3 regions of the Pseudonocardia sp. NPDC049154 genome follow, and region 1 is predicted to be linked to each of the others. Evidence: riboswitches for the same ligand, from Rfam matches in the RefSeq annotation. Region 1 holds a riboswitch; each other region holds the start of a gene.
The links. Region 1 has a riboswitch for S-adenosylmethionine ahead of AB0B41_RS32140 (GNAT family N-acetyltransferase). Riboswitches for the same ligand answer to the same signal wherever they lie in the genome.

Region 1 (6,681 bases):
CACCGATCTGATCGACGCCGTGGTGAACGCGTAGCTGCCGAGCACCTGCAGCTCGCGCCGGACGAACACGGTCGGCGGCGGCAGGACGATCGACTCCGGCCCGATCCCGCAGACCACGACGCGGCCGCCCGGGCGCAGCAGCTCCGCGGCGCTCGCGATGCTCTCCTGCCGGCCCACGAACTCCGCGGCGACGTCCACCCCGGCCCCGCCGGTCGCCGCCAGCACGGCCTCGACGGAGTCGGGCCCGGGCTCCAGCACCAGGTCCGCGCCGGCCTCGGCGGCCCGGGTGCGCTGGGACGGCCGCGGGTCGACGGCGATCAGCGGCGACGCGCCCTGCAGCCGGGCGATCTGCACGGCGTGCAGACCGAGCCCGCCCGCCCCGACGATCGCGACGGCCTCGCCGGCGCGGACCCGGGCGACGTCGGTGAGCGCGTGGAACGGCGTGGCGACGGCGTCGGTGACGATGGCCCCGACGTCGAACGGCACGTCGTCGGGCAGCGGGAGGAGGGCCCGGGCCGGTGCCGCGACGAACTCGGCGAGCCCGCCGTCGTGGTGGACCCCGACGAGGCTGCGGCTCGCGCAGATCGACCCCCGCCCGGCCAGGCACTGCGGGCAGGTCCCGTCGGTGAGCACCGCGTTGACGACCACCCGCGCGCCCACCGCCCACCCGTCGACGCCGGGCCCGAGCCCCGCGACCGTGCCGGCGACCTCGTGCCCGAGGGTGATCGGCAGGAACCCCACCGGGCTGCCCTCGATCGCGAAGTGCACGTCCGAGCCGCAGACGCCCGCGGCCCGGACCTGCACGAGCACCTCGCCGGGTCCGGGCTCGGGGCGCGGCACGGTCTCGGGGGCCAACGGCCTGCCCGCTCCGTGGAACCGCGCCGCGCGCATCGTCTCGGGCATGGGTCACCTCCGCGTCGAGGCCGCCGTGGTGCGGAGATCGTCACCCCCGGCGGAGGCGAGGGCCAGTACGCAGATCTGCCACTTGCGCTAGTCGCGGGTGACGGTCGCCTGGATGAGGCCGTAGGGGCGGTCGGCGGCGTAGAAGACCTCGTTGGGGTTCTCCAGGCCGAACGGCGCCAGGTCCACCACGAAGTGGTGCTTGTTGGGCGCCGAGAGCGAGATCTCGGTGATCTCCGGGTGCGCCTCCAGCACACCCTTCCCCATCTCCCACAGCGTCTGCTGCAGCGCGAGGGAGTGCACGGTGGCGAAGCGCTCGAGGAGGATCCGCCGGACGTCGGCCCAGGACTTGTCCCAGTCGATCTCCGTGCCGGCGTAGGCCCACTCCGCGACGAGCGAGGTGGACATGATCCGGTCGTGGGTCTCCTGCAGGGTCGTGTAGGGGTCGGTGAGGAAGCCGGCGAACTCGGAGCCGGTGGACTTGAGCAGCACCAGGTCCCGCAGCCCGGAGACCACGCGCTCGCCGTCGCCGGAGACCTCCACGACCGTCGTCCGGATCTCCGACTCGCGGCGCACCCACGTGTGGTCGTGCCCGCGCCCGTCGACCGGCACCCGCTCCCAGGTGTGCTCGTCGACGGCGATCCGCGCCCCGGACACGGGCTCCACGTCGGCGACGAAGTGCCGCGCCAGCGTGAGCGCATAGTCCTCGATCTCGCGCAGGCCCTTCTCCTTGGCGTACGCGTAGCAGGTGTTCTTCTGCGTGTCGGTCGGCAGCACCCGGGACTGGTCGCCCCGCAGGTGCGCGTCGGTGAAGTCGCCCCGCAGCGCGGTCGTCACGGTGACGTCGCGGATCTCGTGCCGCGGCGAGTCGCGGTAGATCCGGACGACCCGGTTCTCCGCCTTGCCGTAGTCGTTGGCACCCAGCCTGATTCCCATGTCTAGCTCCCGCGGTAGGTCGAGTAGGCGAACGGGGACAGCAGCAGCGGTACGTGGTGGTGCCGCCCCGGGTCGGTCACGGTGAAGGTCACCGTGACCTCGGGATAGAAGTCGGACCGGTCGCCCGTGGCGAAGGTCAGGGTGTGGACGCCGGGGCCGGGCTCGGTGAACCGGCCCCGGCCGTCGGCGTCGGTGGTCAGCCGGTCGCGTTCGCGGCCTTCCGTGCGCAGCACGACGGTCATGCCGGCGGCGGGGGTGCCCGTCGTCGCGTCGAGGACGTGGGTGGAGAGCGTCATGCCCCGAACACCCGCCCCAGCCGCAGCCGGTTGATCGCGGCCAGCTCCGCGAGCGCCACGCGGCGCTCGGTCGCAGGGTCGTTGCGCAGCCGCGCCCGCAGGGTGGCGAGCAGGTCCTCGGCGTCCCGGCCGCTGGCGCAGACCAGGTAGACGTGCCCGAAGCGCTCCTCGTAGGCCCGGTTGCCCTCGGCCAGCGCGTCCAGGACCTGCGCCGGCGCCGCGGCGACCGCGCCCTGCTCCCGGCGGGCCGTGCCCTGCGCGGACCGGTCGCCGATGCGCGGGTGGCCGGCCAGGGCGGCGTCGAGGTCGTCCTCGGTGAGCGCCGCCGCGGCCGCACGCTGCAGCGCGGCGAGGCGGCCGTAGGGCCGGCCAGCGACGACCTGCCGTGCCCACCGCGGGGCCGAGCAGACCTCGCGGAGCAGCTCCTCGGCGCGGGTGGCGGGCAGGTCGTCGAAGGCCGCGACGGTCAGGGCGACGGCCGTCATCGGGCGCCCGACCCGAAGGCCCCGGCCCGCGCCGCCGCGATCGGGTTGGCCTCGGCGACCAGGTCCTCGAAGCGGCGGTTGGCCACCTTGGCGATCTCGATCAGCGCGGCCGCGTGCTCCTGGGCGGGGGAGTTGCCCAGCCGGCGCCGGCCCTCGCGCAGGATCGCCTCGCGGTCCGGGTGCTCGCGGACGCAGACGATCAGCGGGATCCCGAAGCGCTCCCGATAGGCCGCGGCCAGCTCGGCGAACTCGGTGCGGTCGTCGTCGGAGAGCCGGGTCAGGCCGGCCGACGCCTGGTCCTCGCGGGAGTCGTCGCCCTCGTCGCCGTCGGCCACGCGGTCGCCGCCGAGGTCGGGGTAGACGGCCATGAGCGCGCGCTGCTCCTCGCGCGGCGCCGCGAACAACGCCTCCTGGAACGCGGTGCGCAGGGCCGTCGTGTCGGCGAACGGCTTGCGGTCGTACGCCCGGCCGACGACGTCCGTCGGGCCCTGGAACAGCCGGCCGAAGGCGGCGGCGAACTCGTCGCGGCTCATGCGGTTGACCTGGTCGAGCCGGATCGTCGGGGTGCCCGGCGCGCCGGCGACGGCGGGGCCGAAGTCCTTGCCGACATGGTGGAACACCAGGTTGAGCAGGATCGCCGTGATGCTGCCGAGGGTGATGCCGGAGCCGAACACGATCTGCGCCCAGGGCGGCAGGGCCTTCGCGACGTCGGGCTGCGCGGTCACGAACATCGCCAGGCCCAGGCTCGTCCCGACGATCACGACGTTGCGGTGGTCGTGGAAGTCCACCCGGGACAGCGTCTGGATGCCGACGACGGCGACGGTCGCGAACATCGCCAGGGCCGCGCCGCCGAGCACCGGGTGCGGGATGCCCGCGACGACCGCGCCGGCCTTGGGGATCAGCCCGATGAGGATCATGAACGCGCCCGCGGCGGCGACGACGTACCGGCTCTTGACGCGGGTCAGGCGGACCAGCCCGACGTTCTCGGCGAAGCACGTGTACGGGAAGGAGTTGAGGACGCCGCCGATGGTGGTGGCCAGGCCGTCGGCCCGCAGCGCCCGGGCGATGTCCTCGCGGCCGACCCGCTTGTCCACGATCTCGCCGGTGGCGAAGACGTCGCCGGTGGTCTCGACCGCCGTGATCAGCATGACGACGATCATCGAGACGATCGCGGCGCCGGCGAACTTCGGCCAGCCGAAGTAGAAGGGCGTGGTCACGCCGAACCAGGAGGACTCGCCGACGGCCGCGAACGACGCGTCGCCCAGCAGCCAGGCCACGCCCGTGCCCAGGACCAGCCCGATCAGCACGGCGACGGTGGCGGTGAACCCGCGGAACACCCGCTGGATCACGACGATGACGGCGAGCGTGCCGAGGGCGTAGGCCAGGTTGCGGGCGCTGGTGGGATCGGGCGCGGAGCCGCCGCCGACGGCGTCCTGCGCGGCGACCGGCAGCAGCGCGAGGCCGATGATCGTGATGACGGTGCCGGTGACGACCGGCGGGAAGAAGCGGATCAGCTTGCTGAACCAGGGGGCGATGAGGAAGGTGAACAGGCCGGCGACGATCACGGCGCCGTAGATCACCAGCAGGCCGTCGGTGCCGCCGCCCGCCGCGAGCCCGATCGCGATCATCGGCGACACCGCGGTGAACGTGACGCCCTGCAGCAGCGGCAGCCGGACGCCGACCTTCCAGAACCCCACGGACTGGATGATCGACGCGATGCCGCAGGTGAAGAGGTCGGCGTTGATCAGGTGGATGAGCTCGCGCTCCGACAGGCCGATCGCGCCGGCCAGCAGGATCGGCACGATGACCGCGCCGGCGTAGAAGGCGAGCACGTGCTGGACGCCGTAGACGGCGAGCTTGCCGGCGGGCAGCACCTCGTCGACCGGGTGCGGTCTGCGGCCGGACTTGCGCGGACGGGATCGGGCGGTAGCGCGCACGGGCACCTCGCAGGGGGTGGTGTGGGACGCGTCATACCTTCCGTGCCCGGTCCCGCCTCCGGCAGGCACCGCGAGCACGAACGCGCGGGCCGCCCCACCCCGTCCTTTGTGCGATCCGACAGTGCTCCGCCGGGGACCGCGGCGCCGGGCGGCGCGGTGGGGCTCCACGCCGTCCCGGAGGTCCGGTGTGTGGCGGGAGCGACAGTTGCGCGTTCATGCTCTTGACAACCGGTTCGGGTGACGGGTTGAGTGCGGGGAGTCCATCCAGAGCGGCCGAGAGACCCGGCTCGACGACGCCGCAGCAACCCGCGCCCCACGGCGCAGGGTGCTACCGCCGGGACCGATGGGAGCGGTATGTCGAGCCGAGTGCTGCGGGTGCCCGCGCGCCGGCAGCTGCGCTGCTGGTGGACGCGCCGCCGGCACGTCGACCTCTGCCGCACGCACACCGCGCTCTGTCGCTGACCCACCGCCGCGTTCACGGCCGCGCCCTCGCGCGGACCGTCCGTCCACAGCGTCCCGGTGTGCCCTGCGCACACCGGCCGGGGGGTCGCTCATGCCTGCCTGTCCGTACCGATGTGCCCGCGCCGGAGGCGCGCGGTGACCGTCCCGCTGGAGATCCGGCGGGTCGACTACACCGATCCGCTCGTCCTGCCGATGCTCGTCGAGCTCGACCACGAGTACTGGACGCGGTACCGCCACACCCTCGGTGACCTCGCGGAGGAGACGCGGCGCGAGCGCGCCCGGTTCGCGCCGCCGGACGGCGGGCTGATCCTGCTGCTGGAGGAGGGCGTGCCCGTCGCGGGCGGCGCCTTCCGCCGGTGGGACGCGAACACCGCCGAGCTCAAGCGGATCTGGACGGACTCCGCGCACCGCCGGCGCGGCCTGGCCCGGCGGGTGCTGGCGGAGCTCGAGACCGAGATCGCGGCGCGCGGCTACGGCCGGATCTACCTGACCACCGGCCCGCGCCAACCGGAGGCGCAGCAGCTGTACCTGGCCACCGGCTACACCCCGCTGTACGACCGCTCCCTCCCTCCCGAGGAGGTCGGCGCGCACCCCTTCGAGAAGCACCTGACCGGAGACCGTGATGAGTGAGCTCGCCACCGCGCACGCCCCGCCCGCCCGCGACGAGGGCCCGGACGACGACGCCGACCTCACGATCGTCCAGGCCCGCCACCCGTGGCGCTGGGTGGCGACCGCCGCGGTCGCCGTGCTGGTGGCGATGGCGCTGCACGCCCTGGTGACCAACCCGGCGTGGGACTGGGCGACCGTCGGGCAGTACCTCTTCGCGCCGTCGATCATCCGCGCGGTGCTGCTGACCCTGCAGCTGACGGTGCTCGGCATCGTGGTCGGCTTCGTGCTCGGGACGGTCCTCGCGGTCATGCGGCTGTCGCCGAACCCGCTGCTGCGGGCGGTGAGCTGGACCTACATCTGGATCTTCCGGTCCGTCCCGCTGATCCTGCAGCTGCTGTTCTGGTACAACCTCGCGCTGCTCTACGAGGCGATCTCGTTCGGCGTGCCGTTCGGTCCGGCCCTCTTCGAGATCGGCACGATGGACCTGGTCGGCCCGGTCACCGCCGCGGTGCTGGGGCTCGCGCTGCACCAGGCCGCCTACGCCGCGGAGGTCGTGCGCTCCGGCTTCCTCGGCATCGACCAGGGCCAGCTCGAGGCCGCCGCCGCGCTGGGCATCCCGCGCTGGCGCCGGTTCCGCCGCATCCAGCTCCCGCAGGCCATGCGCACCATCGTCCCGACGGCGGCGAACGAGCTGATCGGCCTGGTCAAGGGCACGTCGGTGGTCTACATCATGGCGTTGTCCGAGCTCTTCTACCAGGTGCAGGTGATCTACACCCGGACCGGCCGCGTGATCCCGATGCTGCTGGTCGCGGCGGTCTGGTACCTGGTGCTGACCACCGTGCTGTCGATCGGGCAGTTCTACGTGGAGCGGCACTACGCCAAGGGTGCGCTGCGCGTGCTGCCGCCGACGCCGCTGCAGCGGCTGCGGGCCACGCTCGCGAGGTTCCGCCGGGAGGTGACGGCGTGAGCGCCGCGCCGATGGTCGACCTGCGGGGCGTGCACAAGAGCTTCGGCGGGATCGAGGTGCTGCGCGGGGTCGACCTCACGGTCCGGCCC
Region 2 (6,681 bases), on a different contig from region 1:
CTCGAACTGCAGGTACCGCGAGAAGATCCCCTCGGCGTGCCGGGCGGCGAAGTCGCGGCCCTCCGCGGACTCCCCGCCTGGAACAGGACCGGCTGGCCCTGCGGGCTGGGCGGGAGCTGCGGCCACGCCCGGCGTGCGCCGCGGACCACCGGGCTCAGCGCACCGGGCACGGACCACGCGTCGGAGCCGGGCACCGCGCCCTCCGGCCAGGCGGCCCACAGCGCCTCGACCGTCCCGAGATGCTCCTCGGCGTTGCGGTAGCGGTCGCTGTGCCCGACCTCGCCGCCGCGCCGGAAGTTCTCGCCGGTCCAGTCGTTGTCGGTGGTCACGACGTTCCAGCCGGCCCGTCCCCCGCTCAGCACGTCCACGGTCGCGAGCCGGCGGGCGAGGTCCACGGGATCGGTGAACGTCGTGTTGAGGGTCGCGACCAGGCCGATCCGCTCGGTCACGGCGGCGAGGTGCGCGAAGAGCACCAGCTGGTCGGGGCGACCGGTCACCGAATGGTCGGTGATCCGCCCCAGGTGCTCGCGCAGTCGCTGGCTGTCGCCGAGGAACAGGGTGCTGAACAGACCGCGCTCGGCGGTCTGCGCGAGCCGGCGCCAGGCGGCGAAGTCGTAGTACACGTCGTTGCGCTCGGCCTCGGACCAGACGTAGGCCGGGCCGAAGCCGAAGAAGCCGGCGAGGTGGAGACGGGCGTCCGGGCGGGCGTGGTGCGGAGCGGCCATGGAGCTCCTCTCAGGAGGCGTAGCGGCCGGCGGGACGCGGCAGGTCCAGCAGGTCGCGCAGGGTGCGTCCGGGTGCGGGGCGGCGGAGGTCGAGGGCCGGGAGGACCCCGGCGGCGAGGACGGGGAGGTCGCGGTCGAGCACCGCGGGAAGCAGCCGGACGGCGTCGACGTGCGGGGTGATCCGACGCAGCAGCGCGACGAGGTCCGCGGCCGGGCCGACGTGCCGCAACCGGGCGCCCGGCCGCCACCGCGTGCGCGCGTCCAGGGTGGCGACGAGGCCGGCGTCGAACGCGACCTCGACCTCGGCGAGCACCCGGGGCGCCCGGGCACGTGACGCGGCGGCGACCACGGCGTCCGCGGTCGGCGCGGCGACCGTCTCGACGTCGACCAGGTCCGGTGGGAGCGTCCCCACCGGGGCGAGCACGACGACCTGGCCCTGTGGGGGCCTGGGGACCAGCGCCGGGCCCCGGATGCCGAAGGTGCGCTCCCGGAAGTCGACGTGGTGCACCCGGTCGGCGTCGAGGAAGCGGCCGGTGGCCTCGTCGGCCACGATCGCGTCGTCCTGCCAGGAGTCTCAGAGCCGCCGGGCGGCGTCGACGACGTCGGCCGCCTCCGCGGCGAGCACCGACGGATCGGCCTGGTGCCGCACGCCGTGCGCCGCGGCGCGGGCGGCGGTCGCCTCCGTGCCCAGCAGCCAGCCGGCCCGGCCCCGCGAGCCGTGGTCGAGGCTGGAGAGCTGGTTCGAGACGTGGAACGGCTCCGCGTGGACCACGTGCCGTGCCGATCTACCAGACGACGTCCTTCCGGACGTCACGCCCGCCTCGCCCGCACGTCCGACCAGTACTTCTCGGCCACCCGCGGGTGCGAACGGAGCCAGCCCACCACGGCGTTCTCCCCGAACTGCGCGTGCAGGGGGTTGTCCGGGTCCTCGCTCACCCCGCGGACCTGCGCGGCCAGCTCGGCGGGCAGCTCCAGCGGCTCGACGACGGCGTCCAGCCGCGGGCCGAGGAAGAACGGCACCGAGAACCGGTCCACCCCCACCGGTGGGCTGACCACCCGGTGCCGGGTCGCTGTCAGGTAGCCCTGCGTCGCGATCTCCAGCATCTCGCCGATGTTGACCACGAACGTGCCGGGGATCGGGGTGGCGTCGATCCACCGCCCGTCCGGACCTTCGACCTGCAGCCCGCCCACCTCGTCCTGCTGCAGGAGGGCGAGGTAGCCGTAGTCCTTGTGCACGCCGACGCCCTGGTCGGAGTCCGGGTCCGGGCGCCCCACGGCAGCGCCGTGGGCCACTGGTTCGGCCCGATCAGCCGCACCCAGTCCGGGTCCCCCGGCCGCTGCTCCACCGGCGCTCGGGCCCGACGTCGATCTGCTCGCGCCAGTCCGCGGTGCCGCTGGTGTGCTCGGTACCGGTGCGGGTGTAGCCGCGGAACTAGGGCGAGTGGACGTTCTCGATCTCCAGCCGCTGCTCCACGGGCAGCGCGAAAAAACGCCGGGCCAACGTGTCGATGCCGCCCGTCACCTCGGCGGGGACACCGTGCCCGGTCACGTAGGAGAAGCCGACCTCGCGGGCGGCGGCGCGCAGTTCGGCCCGGAGCGGGCGCGCTCCTCCGGTTCGGCGCGGAAGCGGGAGAGGTCGACCACGGGCAGCGTGTCGACGGCGGGTCCGGTCATCCGGTCCCTCGGCTGGTCCGGGCCGCCGACGGCCGCCACCGGTCGGGGCGGCGGCCGTCGGAGGCGACTACGTCGGTCCTGCGGGTCCTGGTGCGCCGTCAGCCCGGCGTGCGCGACGGGGCGGTGCGCGCCACCGCGAGCCGGTGGGCCGCCTCGGCCGCGATCAGTTCCCCGTCGGCGGTGGCGTCGCCGGTGGCGCGCCGGCGGTGCTGCTCGACCAGCGCCTCGAGCGACGCGAGCAGTCGGTCGCCGAGGTCGGGACGACGGTCGAGGGCCGCCGGCTCGGTCGGATCGGTGGGATCGGGAGGAACGGGTACGGACATGGCTGTGCTCCGGGAGGACGCAGGATCGGGGACGACGGGGCGTCCGCGGCCGGCGGTCGCCGGCGGGCGGGCGCGGTGGTCGTCACCGACAAAGGGCGGCCTCGGTGCGGCAGAAGTCGACGTGCCGGCGCCGGGACCAGATCTCCTGGCTCCTCGTGCGCACGGCTCCCCCATCCCTCCCGGCGGAAGCACCGGCACCGTTCGGTGCGGTTGCTGCGGCGTCGTCGAGCCGGGTCTCTCGGCCGCTCAGGATGGACAACCTGCACTCAACCCGTCACCCGTTCCGATTGTCAAGCGCGTGAACGTGCAGGTGCCACGGCCACCACACCCCCACTGAACAGGCGAAACGTCCGGACATCCCGCTCCGCCGTCCACCTGGCGGCACCGCGGGGCGGTGTCCTCCGACCATGATCGGCGGCCGGGAGGAACTCGATCGACACCCCGCCACCGGGCGGCGACGCTGTTCGGTGTGCCGACGAGCGATGTGTGGGACGTTGCGACTGCGGAGCGCTACGACGAGGTCAACGCCGACAGGTTCGCCCCGGAGGTGCTCCACCCCGCCGTCGCGTTCCTGGCCCGCCTCGCCGGGCCCGGACCCGCCCTGGAGTTCGCCGTCGGGACCGGGCGCGTCGCGATCCCGCTCGCCGCCCGCGGCGTGCCCGTCACCGGCATCGAGCTCTCGGAACCGATGCTGACCCGGCTGCGCGGCAAGGTGGACGCCGAGACGCTGCCGGTCGTCGTCGGGGACATGGCCACGACCACCGTCCCGGGGTGGTTCTCGCTCGTCTACCTGGTCTGGAACAGCATCGCCAACCTGTGCACGCAGGACGAGCAGGTGACCTGCTTCCGCAACGCCGCCCGGCACCTCGGCCCGGGCGGGCGGTTCGTCGTCGAACTGTGGGTGCCCCCGCTGCGCCGACTGCCACCGGGCCAGCTGGCGGTCCCCTTCGACGTCGGCGACGGGCATGTCGGCGTCGACACCTACGACCTCGTCGGTCAGCACACCGTCTCGCACCACTACCGGCGCGACGCCGACGGGACGGTGACCTACCGCGCCGGGAACTTCCGCTACATCTGGCCGTCGGAGTGCGACCTCATGGCCCGCCTGGCCGGGCTCGACCTGGAGGAACGGTTCGCGGACTGGGACCGCACCCCCTTCACCTCCGACAGCGAGGGCCACGTGTCGGTCTGGCGCAAGCCGCCCGGCCGAACGATTCCGACGTGACCGGCACGACCCCCGCGACCAGCGTCGTGACGCATCGCAGGCTCCGCGTCGCCGGCAGCGCTCCCCGTCTCAGGCCGACCGCAGCAGCCGCCGGGCCAGGGTGTCGAGCAGGTAACCCAGCACACCGATGACCAGGATGACGGCCATGACCTTGTCGTACGCGAGCTGGTCGCGGGAGTTGAGGATCTCGTAGCCGAGCCCGGAGGTGACGCCGAGCATCTCCGCGGGCACCAGGACGACCCAGGCGAGGCCGAGGGCGAGCCGCAGCCCGGTGAGCAGGTGCGGGCGCACGGTCGGCAGCACGACGGTGGTGAGCACCTCACCGCGGGTCGCGCCGAGCGAGCGCACGGCGAGGACGTGGCCCGGGTCGACCGACCGCACGCCGGCGACGGTGTTGAGCACCACCGGCCACACCGCGGCCGCCGCGACCAGGAACACGACGGGCCGGTGCCCGATCCCGAACACCCCGATCGCGACCGGGGCCCAGGACAAGGGCGAGATCATCCGGAGGAACTGGAAGACCGGGCGGGTGGCCTCGTCGACCCTGGTGGACGACCCCACCGCGAGCCCGACGGCGACGCCGAGGACCGCGGCGACGAGCAGGCCTCCGAGCAGCCGGCGCAGGCTGGTGAGCACGTCGTCGAGCAGGACACCGCTCGTGGCCAGGTCGACCAGGGCGGGCAGTGACCGTTGCGGCGCGAACGCCGCGAGCAGGTTCGGCGGGGCGACGAGCACGGTGGTGACGAACCACCACAGCACGACCGCGACCACGACCCCGGCGAGCGGGACCGCGAACCGCGGGGGCGTGCGCTGCTCGGGGGCCGGACGGGTCGAGAGCAAGGTCATACCGGAGACACCTCTTCGGTCCGGGTGAGCGAGGGCGGCAGGCCGAACGCGGGGGGCCCGCCGAGGGCGTCGATGCTGCGGCGCACGAAGCGCTCGTCGGTCAGCTCGGCGTGCGCCGTGGCCGCGTCGATCCGGTCGAGAAAGCCGCGGTCGCCGTCGACGACGGTCTCGCGCATGGCCCCGACCAGCGCCTCGGTGTAGGAGGGGAAGGGGTACGGGGCGAACCCGATCCGCTCCCCCGCCCAGTCCGGGTGCCGCAGCGTCGCGGCGTGGTCGGCCTGCGGGTAGGTCAGCGCGCGGGTGATCGCGGGCAGCGGCTGGGGCAGGTAGCGGTCGGCGGACAGCAGGCCGGCGGTGTCCTTGCGGTGCGCGCCGATCCACTGCTGGGCGGAAGTCACGCCGTCCGTCACGGCCTGCACTGCCTCCGGCGCCTCGTCGATCAGGTCCTGGCGGACCATGACGACGCAGCACGCGTGGTCGCGCCAGGCGTCGCCGACGAACCGGGCGATCCGCCCGACCTTGCGGATCTCCGCGGCGGCGTTGAACGGGTCCGCCACGATGTAGCCGGAGACCGCGCCGGTGCTCAGCGCGGGAAGCATGTCGGCGGGGCTCATCACCACGAGCTGCACCGTCCCGGCCTCGGCCGACGGGTCCTCGCGCACCACCGCCCGCAGGCCCGCCCCCCGCAGGATCCGTTGGAGCATCACGTTGTGGATCGACCACCAGAACGGGATCGCGACCCGGCGCCCGGCCAGGTCGCCGATCTCGCCGATCCCGGGGCCGACGGTCAGAGCGGAACCGTTGGTGTGGTTCCACGCGACCATCCGCACCCGCGCACCGAGCGCCCAGCGCAGCTGGACGGCGAAAGGCATCAGCAGGTGGACGACGTCGACCTCGTCGGCCACGAAGGCCTGCGCCAGCGACTCCCAGCTGCGGAACAGCACGGGCCGCATCGCCTGCACACCGGTGAACCGCTGCTGGGCGTGCGCCACGAGCAGCGGGGACGCGTCGGTGATGGGCAGGTAACCGACCCGCAGCGCGCCGCCGGCCGCGACCGGTGCGCTGGCCCGGCCCGTCGGACGGCTGCCGGTCACCAGGTCCACGACGCCGGGCAGACCGCCGCCGACGACCGCGGCCGCGCCGAGACCGGTCGCGCCGCGCAGCAGGGTTCTCCGGTCGATCACGGGGCGCCTGCGAGCTGGGAGCGGTACCCGGCGACCAGCTCGGCCCGCAGCGGGTGGGCCGCGTCGTGCTCCCCGGGTTCCGGGTTGGCCCACCGCGCGCCCACACCGCCCGCCCCGTCCAGGGCGACGATCGTGGTGCCCAGGTAGAGGGCCTCGTCGACGTCGTGGGTGACCAGTACCAGGGTCAGGCGGAGCCGGTCCGCGGTGTCGCGCAACCACGTCTGCAGGTCGCGGCGGGTGGCGGGGTCCAGTGCGGAGAAGGGTTCGTCGAGCAGCAGGACGTCCGCGTCCACGGCCATCGCACGAGCGATCGCGACCCGCTGCGCCTGCCCGCCGGACAGCTGGGCCGGCCGGGACCGGGCCAGGTCGGCGAGCCCGAACAGCTCGGTGAGCTCGGTCGCGCGGGCGTCGCCGTAGCGGCCGCGGTTGGCCTTGAAACGACCGCCGAGCCGGATGTTGGCCTCGACGTCGAGCCAGGGCAGCAGCAGCGGCTGCTGGAACACCGTGGCACACGTCGCGCCGTGCTCCACAGTGCCCGCATCGAGAGGTTCGAGGTCGGCCAGCACCCGCAGCAGGGTCGACTTCCCACTTCCGCTCGGGCCGAGGACGGCCAGCCGGTCGCCCAGGCTGACCTCGAGATCGAGGCCGTCGAGTACCGGTCGCCCGCCGTAGTCCTTCACGCCCCCGGTCAGGCGCAGCGCGAG
Region 3 (6,681 bases), on a different contig from region 1:
TGCGGTACATGACGGCAGGGCGGCTGTGAGGTGCAGCGACCAGCTGTCCCGGTGGGCAGACGCAGCCGGAGATGGTGCGCCCCGCACTGCTGCATCCGGGCTCGTCCGCCGACGCCGCGCAGCCATCCGCGCCCGGCCTCGGCGCCGACGTATCCCGCCTCATCGTGCACGACACCCCCGACCGAACCGGCGCACGCAAGGCCCGGGTGCGTGACCTTGTCCCCATCCCGCCCTCTCCGTCCACAGCCGACGCAGTCGTCCGGGAAAGGGGTGTCGGCGGCCCTAGCGTCGCGGGGGTGGCACGGAGCTCCCCGAACACCCGATCCGCGGCGCGGCTGTCCGCGGTGCTCGGGACACCCGTGGGCCGCCCCTACCCGGTGAGGGAGCGGGGCGGCGAGGAGATCCCGGCACCGAGGACGCCGCCTGCGCACGCCCCTCGCCCCCGCCCACTTCCTCAGGTCTTCCGACCGGCCATACCTCTGGGCCCCGACCCTGCCGCCGACGACCCACCCACCCTTCCGCTGCCCCTGTCGCCCGGCGCACCGGCGGATCGAACCCGCGACGAGCCGACCCCCTTCGCCTCGGGCAACCCCCACTTCGCCGCTCTGCTCGCCGAGGTCGACGAGCCGGCGGACACCCACCTCGCACCGACCGACGAGTACCCCGACGACCTCCACGGCGAGTACCGCGACGATCTCCCCGGCGAGGAGCAGGGTTCGAGGAGTCCCGGCAGCCGACCGAGCCGGCTCACCCGCGTCGCCTCGCGCTGGGTCCCGACCGCGTGGCGTGGCTCGCGACTCGACCCAGGCCGGGCAGGAGCACTCGCACTGGTCCTGGTCGCGGCGGTGGCGGCCGTGGTGGCGGCCGTGGGGGTGTGGAGCGCACGACCTCGCGCGGAGCAGGTACCCCCGCTGCCGGCGGTCTCGCTGAACACGGCGGTCGGGTCGAGCCCCGCTTCCTCCACACTGCCCACGGCAGCGCCGACCGAACTCGTCGTGAGTGTCTCGGGAAAGGTCCGTCGCCCGGGTCTCGTCCGCGTCCCGGACGGCTCCCGCGTGGCCGACGTGCTCGAGGCCGCGGGCGGTGCGGTGCCCGGCACCGACCTCACGAGCCTCAACCTCGCGCGCCGCGTCGCCGACGGCGAGCAGGTCGCGGTCGGTGTCCCGGCCGCTCCCGACGCAGGCGGTACCGGAGGCGGTCCTGCACCCACCGGCGGCGACGCTGCCGGTGCGGCTCCCGCCGGGAAGATCGACCTCAACCGCGCGACCGTCGATCAGCTGGACGGGCTGCCGGGCGTCGGGCCGGTCACGGCCCAGCGGATCCTCGACTGGCGCACCCGCAACGGCCGCTTCGCCCGCGTCGACCAGCTGCGCGAGGTGGAGGGCATCGGCGAGCGACGGTTCGCCCAGCTCCGGGAGCTGGTGACCGTATGAGGTCCCGCGAGGAGCGCCGGGCGGTCGCCGAGGAACCACGGGCCCGGCCGGACCTGCGCCTGGTCCCGGCGGCCCTCGCCGCGTGGGCGGCAGTGCTCTGCGCGGTACTCGGAGGGCCGCTCGCCGCGCTGGCCGCCTGCACCGTCGCCCTGGCCACGCTCGTCACGACGACTCGTCGAGCGCCGGGTCGCACCCGGTCCGCGATGCTGGCCGCCTCCGAGTGTGCCCTGGCCGTGGGGCTGCTCGCGGGTCTGCACGCTCTCCACGTCCACGACCACCCGCTGCGCGCCGCCGCCGAGCGCGGTTCGGCCGCGGTCCTGCGGATCACGCTCACGGACGACCCACGACCCCTGCGCGGCCCCGCCTACGGCGCGGACTTCGGAGCCGACCGGATGCTGGTCGAGGCCGACCTGGAGACCGCGACGGTCGGTGCGGGGGAGTGGCACACCGGCGGGCGCGTCCTGCTGCTGGCGCCCGCAGAGGGGTGGAGCGGCCTCCTCCCGGGCCAGACGGTCACCGCCGAAGGCCTGCTCCTGCCCGCCCAGCGTGCCGACCTCACCATCGCGGTGCTGCGGGTGCGTGGATCCCCGACGACGGCGACCCCACCGCCGTGGTGGCAGACCGCCGCCGGATCACTCCGGGACGGCCTGCGGCGGGCCGCCGACGTGTTGCCGGAGGACTCCGCCGGGCTGCTGCCCGGCCTCGCGGTCGGCGACACCCGCGAGCAGACGACCGAGGTGGAGGAGGACTTCCGGGCCGCCGGGCTCACCCACCTCACCGCGGTCTCCGGCGCGAACCTCGCGATCGTCGGTGGAGCCGTGCTCGGCCTGCTCCGCCTGTTCCGGGCCGACCCTCGCCTCGCCGCGGTGCTGGCCGGGGCCGCCGTCCTCGGCTTCGTGGTGCTCGCCCGGCCCTCGCCCAGCGTCGTGCGGGCCGCGGTCATGGGCGGCATCGTGCTGCTGGCGCTCGCGCTCGGACGCGGCCGATCGGCGGTCCCGGCGGTGGCCGCGGCCGTGCTGGTGCTGCTGGTCGTCGATCCGGCGCTCGCGGTCGACATCGGGTTCGCCCTGTCCGTCCTCGCCACGGCGGCCCTCGTCCTGATCGCCCCGGGATGGTCCGCCGCGCTGCAGCGGCGCGGTGTGCCGCAGGGTGCCGCCGAGCTGCTCGCGGTCCCGGCGGCCGCGTGCGTCGCCACGGCTCCACTCATCGCCGGTCTGAGCGGCCAGCTCGGCCTCGTGACCGTGCTGGCGAACCTGCTGGTGGTACCGGCGGTCGCGCCGGCGACGGTCCTCGGTGTGCTCGCCGCCGTGCTCTCACCGCCGGCGCCCGGGCTGGCCACCGCGTGCGCGTGGCTCGCCGGGCCCGCGGTCGCGTGGCTCGTGCTGGTGGCCGACCGCGCCGCGGCGATCCCCGGAGCGGTGCTGCCCTGGCCCGCCGGTGTGGGCGGCGCCGTCCTGCTCGCGGGTGTGCTGCTGGCGCTGGTGGTGCTCCTCCGGTTCCGCCGCTCCCGGCTGCTCGTCCTCGCGGTTGTGATCGGGCTGGCGTTGGTCCTGGTGCCCACCCGCGTGATCCGCCCCGGCTGGCCACCCCCGGACTGGGTGGTGGTCGCCTGCGACGTCGGTCAGGGCGACGCGCTCGTCCTTGCCACCGGCGTTCCTGGTCAGGCGGTCCTCGTCGACGTCGGCCCCGACGACGGCCCCACGGACGCCTGTCTGCGCCGGCTCGGCGTCGACGCGCTGGCGCTCGTGGTGGTCACGCACCTGCACGCCGATCACATGGGCGGTCTCGCGGGCGCGCTGCGCGGTCGGGCGGCAGGCGGGGTCGCGCTGGGACCGGCGCACGAGCCGGCCGGGGCCCTGCGTCGGATCGCGCAGCAGGCCGCGGAGGTCGGCGCGCCCGTCCTCGAGCTGACCGCGGGTCGGCGCCTCGCCTGGCCTGCCCTCACGCTCGACGTCCTGGCCCCGGACCGCGCGCCGGAGTACGTCGACGGCGAGGACGGCACCGCCGTGAACAACACGTCCGTGGTGCTCCGCGCGACCACACCGGCCGGCCGCATCCTGCTGGCCGGCGACGTGGAGCTCGACGCCCAGGCCGACCTCCTGCACAGCGGCGCGGACCTGCGGGCGGAGGTGCTCAAGGTGCCCCACCACGGCTCCCGCTCGACCAGCCCGGACTTCCTGCGGGCCGTCGCGCCGCGGGTCGCCCTGGTCAGCGTGGGTGCGGGCAACTCCTACCGGCACCCGAACCCGGGCCTGCTGGACCTCCTGACGACGTCGGGGGCCGTCGTGCGACGGACCGACCAGTCGGGCGACGTGGCCTTCACGCGCGACGACGAACTCGTCGCGCGCGGGGACCCGCTCCCGGGCCCCCGGCGCTCCCGCGCGGGCCGCCGTAACCGGCGCCGGGCCTCCGGAACGACGACGGGCCCGGAGGAACATGTCCTCCGGGCCCGGTCGTGGTCCTGGCGTGCCGGGTCAGCGGCCCTCGAGCGCCTCGCGGACGGCCTTGCTGGTCGACGGCACCGTGGCGGTCGGGCGGGCGTGGGCCGACACGGCGTCGAGCGTCTTCAGCCCGTCGCCGGTGATCAGCAGGACGGTCTCGGCGTCGGGGTCGATCGTGCCGGCCTCGATGAGCTTCTTCGCGGTCGCGACGGTGACGCCGCCCGCGGTCTCGGCGAACACGCCCTCGGTGCGGGCGAGCAGCCGGATGCCCTCGACGACCTCCTCGTCGGTCACGTGGCCGACGGCGCCGCCGGTGCGGCGCACGGAGTCGAGGACGTAGGGGCCGTCGGCGGGGTTGCCGATCGCCAGCGAGCGGGCGATGGTGTCCGGCCGGACCGGCTGGATGAAGTCGTGGCCCTCCTCGAAGGCCGAGGCGACGGGCGAGCAGCCGGTGGCCTGGGCACCGAAGATCTTGTAGGGCTTCTCGTCGACGAGCCCGAGCTTCACGAACTCGCCGAAGCCCTTGTCGACCTTGGTCAGCTGCGAGCCGGAGGCGACCGGGACGACGATCTGGTCGGGCAGGCGCCAGCCGAGCTGCTCGGCGACCTCGTAGCCCAGGGTCTTCGAGCCCTCGGCGTAGTACGGGCGGACGTTCACGTTCACGAACGCCCACTCCTCGTGCTCCGCGGCGAGCTCGGTGGCGAGGCGGTTCACGTCGTCGTAGTTGCCGTCGACGGCGAGCAGGGTGCCGCCGTAGACCGCGGTGGTGGTGATCTTCGCCTGCTCGAGCGAGGAGGGGATCAGCACGACCGAGTCCCAGCCGGCGCGGGCGGCCGCCGCGGCGACGGCGTTGGCCAGGTTGCCGGTGGAGGGGCAGCAGAGGACGGAGAAACCCAGCTCGCGGGCGGCGGCGAGGGCGACGGCCACGACCCGGTCCTTGAAGGAGTGGGTGGGGTTGCCGGTGTCGTCCTTCACCCAGAGCTTGCGGAGCCCGAGCTCGGCGGCGAGCCGGTCCGCCTGGATCAAGCGGGTGAAGCCGGGCTCGGTGTTCGGGAAGGACTGGACGTTCGCCGGGACGGGGAGGAGGTCCTTGTAGCGCCAGATCGACTTGGGACCGGACTCGATCGACTCCCGCGTGACCTGCGGGAAGTCGTAGGCGATCTCGAGCGGGCCGAAACACTGCGGACAGGCGAACTCCGCGGCGAGCGGCGTCTGGTGGCCGCACTCGCGACAGGACAGCGCGCGGGCGGAGCCGAGGTCGAGGGTGGTGCTGGCAGGGGTGTCTGCAGTGAGAGTCATCAGATCTCCTCATCTGTCCCGCTGGCGCGGGCCGGAATTGGCACCTGGTTCGTCGACGTGCGCGCACCGAGCGGTGCGCTGCGCGGATCGTCGTTCGACGCCGGTTGCCGGGGCTTCGTCGGGCCGTTCCCTCTGCCCCTCTGGATGAGCCATATGCAGTTGTGCCGTGCAGGCTTCGTGCGTGGAGCGAGCGCGGCGGCCGGATTGATCCGGATGACAGGCACGTTACGGCACCGGCCCCGCTCCGGGCCAGCCGGACTCACCATCTGGGAGCCGTGTCACGGACTGTCGGTGCCGTGCGCGACGATGGCTCGCGGACCCGGCAGGTGGGCCCCGGTGCGCGGCACCGCGCGACGCGTGCGAGAGGAGCCCGGCCATGCCGGCCACGAAGCCGCCCGCCCCCGTGCAGCTCATCGTGGGAGAAGAGGAGCTGCTGGTCGAGCGGGCCGTGAGCGAGATCCTCCGTGCCGCCCGGGCGGTCGACCCCGAGGCCGACATCCGCCGGTTCCGACCCGCCGAGCTCACCCCGGGCGAGCTGGTCGGGCACCTGAGCCCCTCGCTGTTCGCGGAGGGCCGGGTCGTGGTGATCCAGGGGGCGCACGAGGCGGGCAAGGACCTGGTCGCCGCGATCATGGCCTACGTGGCCGAGCCGGCCGACGGGATCGTGCTGGTCGCGGTGCACGCGGGCGGGGCCCGCGGCAAGCAGCTGGCCGACGACCTGCGGAAGGCCGGCGCGGCCGTCACCAAGTGCGACCGGCTGACCCGCGCCGAGGAGCGCGCCGACTTCGTGCGCGCCGAGGTTCGGCGGGCCGGCGGCTCGATCACCGCCGAGGCCGTGAGCGTGCTGCTCGAGGCGGTCGGCTCGGACCTGCGGGAGCTGGCCTCGGCCACGAACCAGCTGGTCTCCGACACGGGCGGGCAGGTCGACGGCCAGGCCGTGCGCCGGTATCACCGGGGCCGGGCGGAGTCGTCGGGCTTCGCGGTGGCGGACAAGGCGGTCGCGGGGGACCGGGCGGGCGCGTTGGAGGCGTTGCGCTGGGCGCTCGTGCTGGGGGTCGCGCCGGTCCTGGTGGCCGACGCACTGGCCGACGCCGTGCGCACCCTCGCCAAGGTCGGTGCGGCCGGCCGGGGCGATCCCAACCGCCTGGCGGGCAGCCTCGGCATGCCGCCCTGGAAGATCCGCAAGGCGCAGGGGCAGGTGCGGGCCTGGCGGCCGGCGGGCCTCGCGACCGCGATCGCCGCGACCGCGCAGGTCAACGCCGACGTCAAGGGTGCGGCCGCCGACCCCGCCTACGCCCTGGAGCGCGCGGTCCTCGCGGTCGTCGACGCCCGCGGCACCCGCTGACACACGTCACCCGGAGCCGCGCCCCTCCGACGCGTCGTGGAGCCATGACGCCCACAGCCTCGCCATCATCCGAGAACACGTCGACGGCACTGCCCCACGGGAAAGGACAGTGCCGTCGACGGGAACGCTCGACCGGGCGGACCCGGGAGCTTCACCGGGCGCG

Region 2: linked by a shared signal. The riboswitch ahead of AB0B41_RS02480 (hypothetical protein) and the one ahead of AB0B41_RS32140 (GNAT family N-acetyltransferase) in region 1 are both predicted to bind S-adenosylmethionine.
Region 3: linked by a shared signal. The riboswitch ahead of thrC (threonine synthase) and the one ahead of AB0B41_RS32140 (GNAT family N-acetyltransferase) in region 1 are both predicted to bind S-adenosylmethionine.

What each region holds. Positions count from the first base shown of each region.
Region 1 is NZ_JBEZDN010000098.1:16,586-23,266, reverse strand. It holds gene AB0B41_RS32165 (zinc-binding dehydrogenase) at 1-903, opposite strand, end outside; gene pucL (factor-independent urate hydroxylase) at 991-1,836, opposite strand; gene AB0B41_RS32155 (hydroxyisourate hydrolase) at 1,839-2,132, opposite strand; gene uraD (2-oxo-4-hydroxy-4-carboxy-5-ureidoimidazoline decarboxylase) at 2,129-2,617, opposite strand; gene uraD (2-oxo-4-hydroxy-4-carboxy-5-ureidoimidazoline decarboxylase) at 2,614-4,554, opposite strand; SAM riboswitch class I at 4,812-4,904, shown strand; gene AB0B41_RS32140 (GNAT family N-acetyltransferase) at 5,152-5,646, shown strand; gene AB0B41_RS32135 (amino acid ABC transporter permease) at 5,639-6,592, shown strand; gene AB0B41_RS32130 (amino acid ABC transporter ATP-binding protein) at 6,604-6,681, shown strand, end outside.
Region 2 is NZ_JBEZDN010000002.1:140,796-147,476, reverse strand. It holds gene AB0B41_RS02510 (LLM class flavin-dependent oxidoreductase) at 1-725, opposite strand, end outside; gene AB0B41_RS02505 (hypothetical protein) at 736-1,275, opposite strand; gene AB0B41_RS02500 (hypothetical protein) at 1,300-1,497, opposite strand; gene AB0B41_RS02495 (2OG-Fe(II) oxygenase family protein) at 1,536-2,000, opposite strand; gene AB0B41_RS02490 (hypothetical protein) at 2,158-2,274, opposite strand; gene AB0B41_RS02485 (hypothetical protein) at 2,271-2,399, opposite strand; gene AB0B41_RS02480 (hypothetical protein) at 2,498-2,722, opposite strand; SAM riboswitch class I at 2,890-2,980, opposite strand; gene AB0B41_RS02475 (class I SAM-dependent methyltransferase) at 3,192-3,947, shown strand; gene AB0B41_RS02470 (ABC transporter permease) at 4,017-4,793, opposite strand; gene AB0B41_RS02465 (ABC transporter substrate-binding protein) at 4,790-5,977, opposite strand; gene AB0B41_RS02460 (ABC transporter ATP-binding protein) at 5,974-6,681, opposite strand, start outside; gene AB0B41_RS02455 (acyl-CoA dehydrogenase family protein) at 6,666-6,681, opposite strand, start outside.
Region 3 is NZ_JBEZDN010000062.1:34,499-41,179, forward strand. It holds gene AB0B41_RS25780 (ComEA family DNA-binding protein) at 996-1,433, shown strand; partial or broken gene AB0B41_RS25785 (ComEC/Rec2 family competence protein) at 1,826-3,568, shown strand; gene thrC (threonine synthase) at 3,908-5,173, opposite strand; SAM riboswitch class I at 5,180-5,324, opposite strand; gene holA (DNA polymerase III subunit delta) at 5,550-6,518, shown strand.